DNA from 3 places in the Kitasatospora sp. NPDC101801 genome. Region 3 is predicted to be linked to each of the others. Evidence: riboswitches for the same ligand, from Rfam matches in the RefSeq annotation. Region 3 holds a riboswitch; each other region holds the start of a gene.
The links. A riboswitch is a leader RNA that binds a small molecule or an ion and turns the genes downstream of it on or off. The one in region 3 is predicted to bind thiamine pyrophosphate.

Region 1 (2,195 bases), on a different contig from region 3:
TGAGCGGGCCGAGGGTGTAGAACGGCGCCTCGTCGCAGATCTCCTTCTGGAGATCCATGTTCTCCTTGATCTTGTTCATCGCGACGTGGCCGGGGCCCTCGATCATCACCTGGACATCGTGCGCCCGGGCGATCCGGCCGAGCTCGCCGAGCGTCCTCAGCTCGGCGAACTGCGCCTCGTCGTTGGCGTCCGCGGTCGAGCCGGGGCGCAGGCCGTCACCGAGCGAGAAGGTGACGTCGTAGGCCGCGAGGATGTCACAGAGTTCCTCGAAGTTGGTGTAGAGGAAGTTCTCCTGATGGTGCGCCAGGCACCAGGCCGCCATGATCGAGCCGCCGCGCGAGACGATGCCGGTCTTCCGGCGCGCGGTCATCGGGACGTACCGCAGCAGCACGCCGGCGTGCACGGTCATGTAGTCGACGCCCTGCTCGCACTGCTCGATGATGGTGTCGCGGTAGACCTCCCAGCTCAGCTCCTCGGCCCTGCCGTCCACCTTCTCCAGCGCCTGGTAGAGCGGCACCGTGCCGATCGGCACGGGGGAGTTGCGCAGGATCCACTCGCGGGTGGTGTGGATGTTGCGGCCGGTGGAGAGGTCCATCACGGTGTCGGCGCCCCAGCGGGTCGCCCAGGTCATCTTCTCCACCTCCTCCTCGATCGAGGAGGTGACGGCGGAGTTGCCGATGTTGGCGTTGATCTTCACCAGGAAGTTGGTGCCGATGACGGCCGGCTCGACCTCGGGGTGGTTCACGTTCAGCGGGATGACGGCCCGGCCGATCGCCACCTCGTTGCGGACGAACTCGGCGTCCAGGCCCTCCCGGAGGGCGATGAACTCCATCTCCGGCGTGACGATCCCGCGCTTCGCGTAGGCGAGCTGGGTCACCGGCACTCCGTCACGTCCGCGCAGCGGGCGGCGCGGACGGCCGGGGAAGACCGCGTCCAGGTTGCGCAGGTTCCCGCCGCGCGGGGAGGTGTGCTTGATCCCGTCGTCCTCGGGCCGGGCCTCCCGGCCGTCGTACTCCTCGACGTCCCCGCGCTGGCGGATCCACGGGTCGCGCAGCGCGGGCAGCCCGCGCCGGACGTCGGGCTGGTAGGCCGGGTCGGTGTACGGACCCGAAGTGTCGTACAGCGGAACGGACTTGCCGTTGGTCAGCTGCACCTCGCGGTACGGCACCCGGAGGTCGGGCCGGGAGCCCTCGCGGTACGCCTTGCGCCAGGCGGGGGTCGGGTAGCCGGTGGTCGCGCTGGTCACGCCGCTCGGGGCAGACTTCTGCTGTGCGTCGAACGTGGTCATGAGACCTCTATCTCCCTACGCCGGCATTACCCGGTCAGGTTCCTGCGGTCGGCGCAGCGGCCGGCACCTGACGTGCCGTTCAGCGCCCTCTCAGCCCGGTGCTCCGAGCTCCCGTGTCCACAGGCGGATTTGCCTGCAACAAACGTTCAACACCGTAGCGGTCCGCCCCCGGCTGGTCCAGGGCGGCTCCCCCGCGACGGCCGGAACGCGGACGGGCCCGGCACCCCCGCGAGGGGTACCGGGCCCGGCGTCCGTGCGCCGCGGGTCAGCTCTTGGCGGCCTTCTTCACGAGGATCACCACACCGGCCGCGACGGCCACCAGGACCAGGGCCTTGACCAGGAAGGCGATCAGCGAGGTGACCGCGCCGATCACGAACCAGATCAGGTTCCAGGCGAGGATCAGCACCACGATCGGGACGACGATGTTGCGCACCCACGAGGGCAGCGACTTCCAGAGCTCAGCCATGTCCGTTCCTTCTCTCCCCTCGGGCCGGTGACGGCTGTTCCGTCGCGTCCCGCTTGCTTCGATACTTCGACGGTACAGGGCACCGGTCCGGCTTCCGAGGGGTTCCAGCCCGGAGAGAACCCGGAGATCACCCCGAGACCGCGGGGAGGGTCGACCCCGGGGTCGGGGGTGCCCGGACGGTCCGTCGGGCGGCAGGTCAGACCGGCCAGACCTCGCGCCGCCAGGCGGCGTCCCAGAACATCCACTCGTAGCGCGAGGTGGTGGTGAAGTGCTCGATCACCCGGCGGCGTTCGGCCGGGGCGAGCTGCTCGCCGAGCCGGTCGGTCAGTGCGAGCACCCGGCGCACCACGGCCTGGAAGGTCTCGTCCCCGTAGGTGGCGATCCACTTGGCGTACAGCGGGTCGGGCGAGGAGCGGGTGAGCAGCTGCTCACCGACCCGGG
Region 2 (2,195 bases), on a different contig from region 3:
CGGGCGGGGTGCCCCAGCTGCCCAGCGGGGTGCCCGCGCCGAACGGGTGATGCGGTGGCTCGGCGGCCGGGTGGGCCGGCTGGGTCGGCTGGGCCGACTGCACCGGCGGCAGCTCGGCGGCCAACGCGGCCGGAGCAGCCGGGGCCACCGGAGCGGCGTACGGGTTGCCGGCCTGAGCCGGCGGCGGCACCTCCGGGTGGGCGGCAGGCGCGGGCGCGGCCGGCGGCGGCGCGTCCAGGTAGGACGGCGCCGCGGGCACCGGCGGCGCGGGCGGCAGCACCGGCGGCGGTGCGTCGAGGTAGGACGGGGCGGCCGGGGCCGGCGGCGGGGTCACCTTGCCGAAGGCGACCGTCGGCGTCGGCTCGGCGGCCGGCGGGGCCGCCGCCGGGACGGCAGGAGCAGCGGGGACATCGGCCGACACGCTCTCAGCCGGACTCACCACCCCCTGGCCCGTGGAGGTGCGCTCCTCCTCGGGCCCGGTGGACCCACTCGCGTGCTCGGTGCTCACGGACGACCTCCATAGCTGACAGAACCTTGGTCCACAGTTTTTCGTATGCGTGATTCGGTTGTCGTATGGGGCCCGGTGAAGAACTCTTAAGAATCCTTACCCGTTCCCGACACGATCCCCCGGGGGTCCGCTTCGTCCCGCGATCCGGACGGCCACCCGCCCGCCTTGGTGTTCGGCCGCCCGGCCGCTAGCCTGGCGCTCCAAACTGACACGCGGGAGCTTGGACCGTCCAGGCTGAGAGTGCGCGGAACGACCGTACGCCATGCAGGTGCTGGCACTACGGCGAGGGAGCGCAGACCGCTCGAACCTGTCCGGGTAATGCCGGCGTAGGGAGCATCGGCCATGACGGCTGTTTCGCCTGCCCCTGTCCAGGAACCGTCCGCGCGCGCCGAGGCGCCGCTCGTCCTGGACACCGCACCTCCTCGCACCCTCGACTTCCGGGCGCTGTTCTCGCTCTGGGCCAACCTCGGGGTCAGCCTGATCGGCTTCACCAGCGCGGCCACCGTGATCGGCGCCAAGGGCTCCGAGCTCTCGCTGGTCGCCGCGATCACCGCCACCGTGGTGGGCACCGTGATCGGCACCGCGATGCTCGGGGTGACCGCCCTGATCGGCGCCCGGACGGGCGCGCCCGCGATGACGGTGCTGCGCGGCCTGTTCGGCACCCGGCTGTCCTACGTGCCGACCGTGCTGAACATCGCCCAGTGCATCGGCTGGGGCGTGTACGAGCTGCTGGTGATCGCGATGGGCGCCCAGGAGGTGACCGGCTCGCAGGGCTGGCGCTGGCTGTTCGTGGTGCTGGCCGGCCTGCTGACCACCGCGCTGACCATCTGGCCGCTCGGCGCGATCGCCGTGCTGCGCAAGTACGTGACGATCGCCGTCGGCATCGCGATGGTCTACTTCACCGTCCAGCTGGTCCGCCAGGGCGTGCCGAACCCCGGTGCGGGCAACTGGACCGGCTTCCTCTCCGCGACCGACGCGATCATCGCGGTCTCGATCTCCTTCGTGCCGCTGGCCGCCGACTACACCCGGCACGCCCGCACCGCCGGTGCGGCGTTCTGGGCCACCTTCTCCGGCTACACGCTGGCCCAGGTCTGGTGCTACCTGCTGGGCGTGGTGGCACTGCTGCAGTCCGACGGCGACCCGAGCCGGATCTTCTCCTCGTTCACCGGGGTGGCCGCGGGCTGGGCCTTCCTGCTGGTGCTGGTGGTCCGGGAGACCGACCAGTCCTTCGCCAACGTGTACTCGACCGCGATGTCGATCCAGAACCTGCTGCCGAAGGTCGACCGCCGGCTGCTGACCGGTGGGATCGGCGCGCTGGTGACCGTACTGGCGCTGCTCACCGACGAGTTCACCGCCTCGTACTACGCCTTCCTCGGCCTGATCGGCTCGGTCTTCGTGCCGATGTTCGCGGTGCTGGCGGCCGACTACTTCCTCGGCTCCGGCCGGCGCGGTTGGAACCTGGCCGAGGACGCCCCGGCCCGCTGGCTGATGCTGCTGCCGTGGGCGCTCGGCTTCGCGACCTACCAGTTCATCGCCCCGACCGCGATCGACGGCTGGAGCGACCGCTGGCACGACCTGCAGTCCGCGACCGGCTTCGAGGCGCAGCCCTGGACCTCGGCCTCGGTGCTCAGCTTCCTGGTCGCGGCGCTGGCCACCCTCGCGGTGACCCGCCGGAAGTGAGGCCGGG
Region 3 (2,195 bases):
CGCTGGTCGCGCCGATCACCAGCTCGCCGTCGGCCCGCGGCACCAGGTAGATGTGCTGCCCGCGCACCACGGCCCGGACGTTGCGGGACAGGAACGGCGCGTACCGCTCCGGGATCCGCAGCCGCAGCACCTGCCCCTTCACCGGACGGACCGGCGGCAGCACCCCGGCGGGCAGCCCGGGTAGCAGGTGGCTCTGCGGGCCCGCCGCCAGCACCAGCTGAGCGGCCGTCAGTTCGCCGCCGGTGCTCAGCCGGACGCCGGTGGCCCGGTCCTCCTTGACCAGTAGCTCGGTGACCGAGGCCCGCTGCAGCGTGACGCCGGAGCGTTCGCAGGCCAGCACCAGGGCGGCGGCCAGCCGTCGGCCGTCCACCTGGTGGTCGCCGGTCACGTGCAGGCCGCCCCGGACGCCCGGGGCCAGCATCGGTTCGAGCCGTCGGCACTCCCGGCCGGTCAGCCAGTGCGACTCCAGGCCCAGCCGCTGCTGGAACGCGTGCAGCTCGCGCAGCTCGGCCCGGTCGTCGGAGTCCAGCGCGACGGCCAGCGTGCCGGTCTCGCGGTAGCCGGTGTCCAGCTCGGTCAGGTCGGCCAGCTCGGCGACGAAGTCGCGGTAGCGGTCGTTGGAGGCCATCCCCAGCCGGAGCAGCGGTTCCTCGCCGTACTGCAGCTCGGTGACCGGGGCCAGCATGCCGGCCGCGACCTGGGCCGCGCCCCGCCCGTGCTCCGGGTCGACCACGGTGACCCGGAGTCCGCGCTGCGCGGCCCGCCAGGCGACCGCCAGGCCGATGATGCCGCCGCCGATGACCAGCACGTCGCTCTCGGTGCGTGTCACAGTACTTCGCTCTCCCTTCGCCGGAATGACCCGGATCAGGTTCGGACGGTCGCAGGCCGCCGCAGCCCGCCTCTCAGCCCGGTGCACCGGGCTCCCGTGTAACGCCACCCACCATATCCCCGGCCCCGGGCAGCCCGGCGGCCAGTGTTCGACGGGCGGACGACTGTGGTGGGTAGGGTGACCGACGTGGCAGAGCTGACGGGTGGACAGGCGGTCGTGGTCGGCAGCGGCATGGCGGGCGCGCAGAGCGCGCTGGCCCTGCGGCAGGGGGGCTGGACCGGGCCCGTCACCCTGCTCGGCGCGGAGCGGGAGCTGCCGTACGACCGGCCACCGCTCTCCAAGGACGTGCTGCTCGGGCAGCGTGACAGCACCGTGCTGGACGTCGACTGGACCGGTGTCGACCTGCTGCCGGGCCACCGCGCGACCGGCCTGGAGCCCGGCCTGCTGCACACCGACCGGGGCTCGCTGCGGTACGACGCCCTGGTGATCGCGACCGGTGCCAAGCCGGTCACCCTCCCCGGCGCCCGGACCCTGCGCACCCTGGACGACGCGCTGACGCTGCGGGCGAGCCTGCGGCCGGGGCGGCACCTGGTGCTGGTCGGCGCGGGCTGGATCGGCGCCGAGACCGCCACGGCGGCCCGGCGGCTCGGCTGCGAGGTGACGGTGGTCGAGGCCGCCGCGACGCCGCTGGCCGGGGCGCTGCCCGCCGAGCTCGGCGGGCTGATGACGCAGTGGTACGCCGACGCCGGGGTCGAACTGCGCTGCGGGGTCGGGGTGGCGGCGGTCGAGCCGGGCGCGGTGCTGCTGGCCGACGGCACCGAGCTGGCCGCCGACGAGGTGGTGGTCGGCATCGGTGCCCGCCCCGCCACCGGCTGGCTGGCCGGTTCGCCGGTGGAGCTGGACCGGGCCGGGGCGATCCTGACGGACGATCGGCTGCGCACCTCGCTGCCCGGGGTCTGGGCGGCCGGCGACTGCATCGCGTACCCGTCCGCCCGGCTGGGTACCCGGGTGAACGTCCAGCACTGGGACCACGCGCTGCAGTCCGGCCGGGCGGTGGCCGCCGGGGTGCTCGGGGCGGGCACGCCGTACGACCCGGTGCCGTACTTCTGGTCGGAGCAGTTCGGACGGATGGTGCAGTACGCCGGGCGGCACGCGCCCGGTGACCGGATGCTCTGGCGCGGCTCGGCCGGGGACCCGGCCTGGACGGTGCTCTGGCTCCGGGACGGGCGGCTGACCGGGCTGCTCTCGGTGGACCGGCCGCGCGACGTCAACCAGGCGCGGAAGCTGATCGAACGCGGGGTCCTGCTGGACCCGGTGGCGGCTGCGGACCCGTCGGTACAGCTCAAGGCGGCGGTCGGGCCGAACC

Region 1: it holds a riboswitch for thiamine pyrophosphate, as region 3 does, so the genes downstream of both, thiC (phosphomethylpyrimidine synthase ThiC) here and thiO (glycine oxidase ThiO) in region 3, are expected to answer to the same signal.
Region 2: it holds a riboswitch for thiamine pyrophosphate, as region 3 does, so the genes downstream of both, ACIRPK_RS14265 (purine-cytosine permease family protein) here and thiO (glycine oxidase ThiO) in region 3, are expected to answer to the same signal.

The regions. Positions count from the first base shown of each region.
Region 1 covers NZ_JBIWML010000015.1:32,646-34,840, forward strand. The annotation lists gene thiC (phosphomethylpyrimidine synthase ThiC) at 1-1,288, opposite strand, end outside; TPP riboswitch at 1,284-1,413, opposite strand; gene ACIRPK_RS18755 (DUF5326 family protein) at 1,554-1,754, opposite strand; gene tenA (thiaminase II) at 1,951-2,195, opposite strand, start outside.
Region 2 covers NZ_JBIWML010000009.1:128,743-130,937, reverse strand. The annotation lists gene ACIRPK_RS14270 (S1C family serine protease) at 1-508, opposite strand, end outside; TPP riboswitch at 711-858, shown strand; gene ACIRPK_RS14265 (purine-cytosine permease family protein) at 851-2,188, shown strand.
Region 3 covers NZ_JBIWML010000011.1:68,012-70,206, reverse strand. The annotation lists gene thiO (glycine oxidase ThiO) at 1-829, opposite strand, end outside; TPP riboswitch at 825-938, opposite strand; gene ACIRPK_RS15720 (NAD(P)/FAD-dependent oxidoreductase) at 1,007-2,195, shown strand, end outside.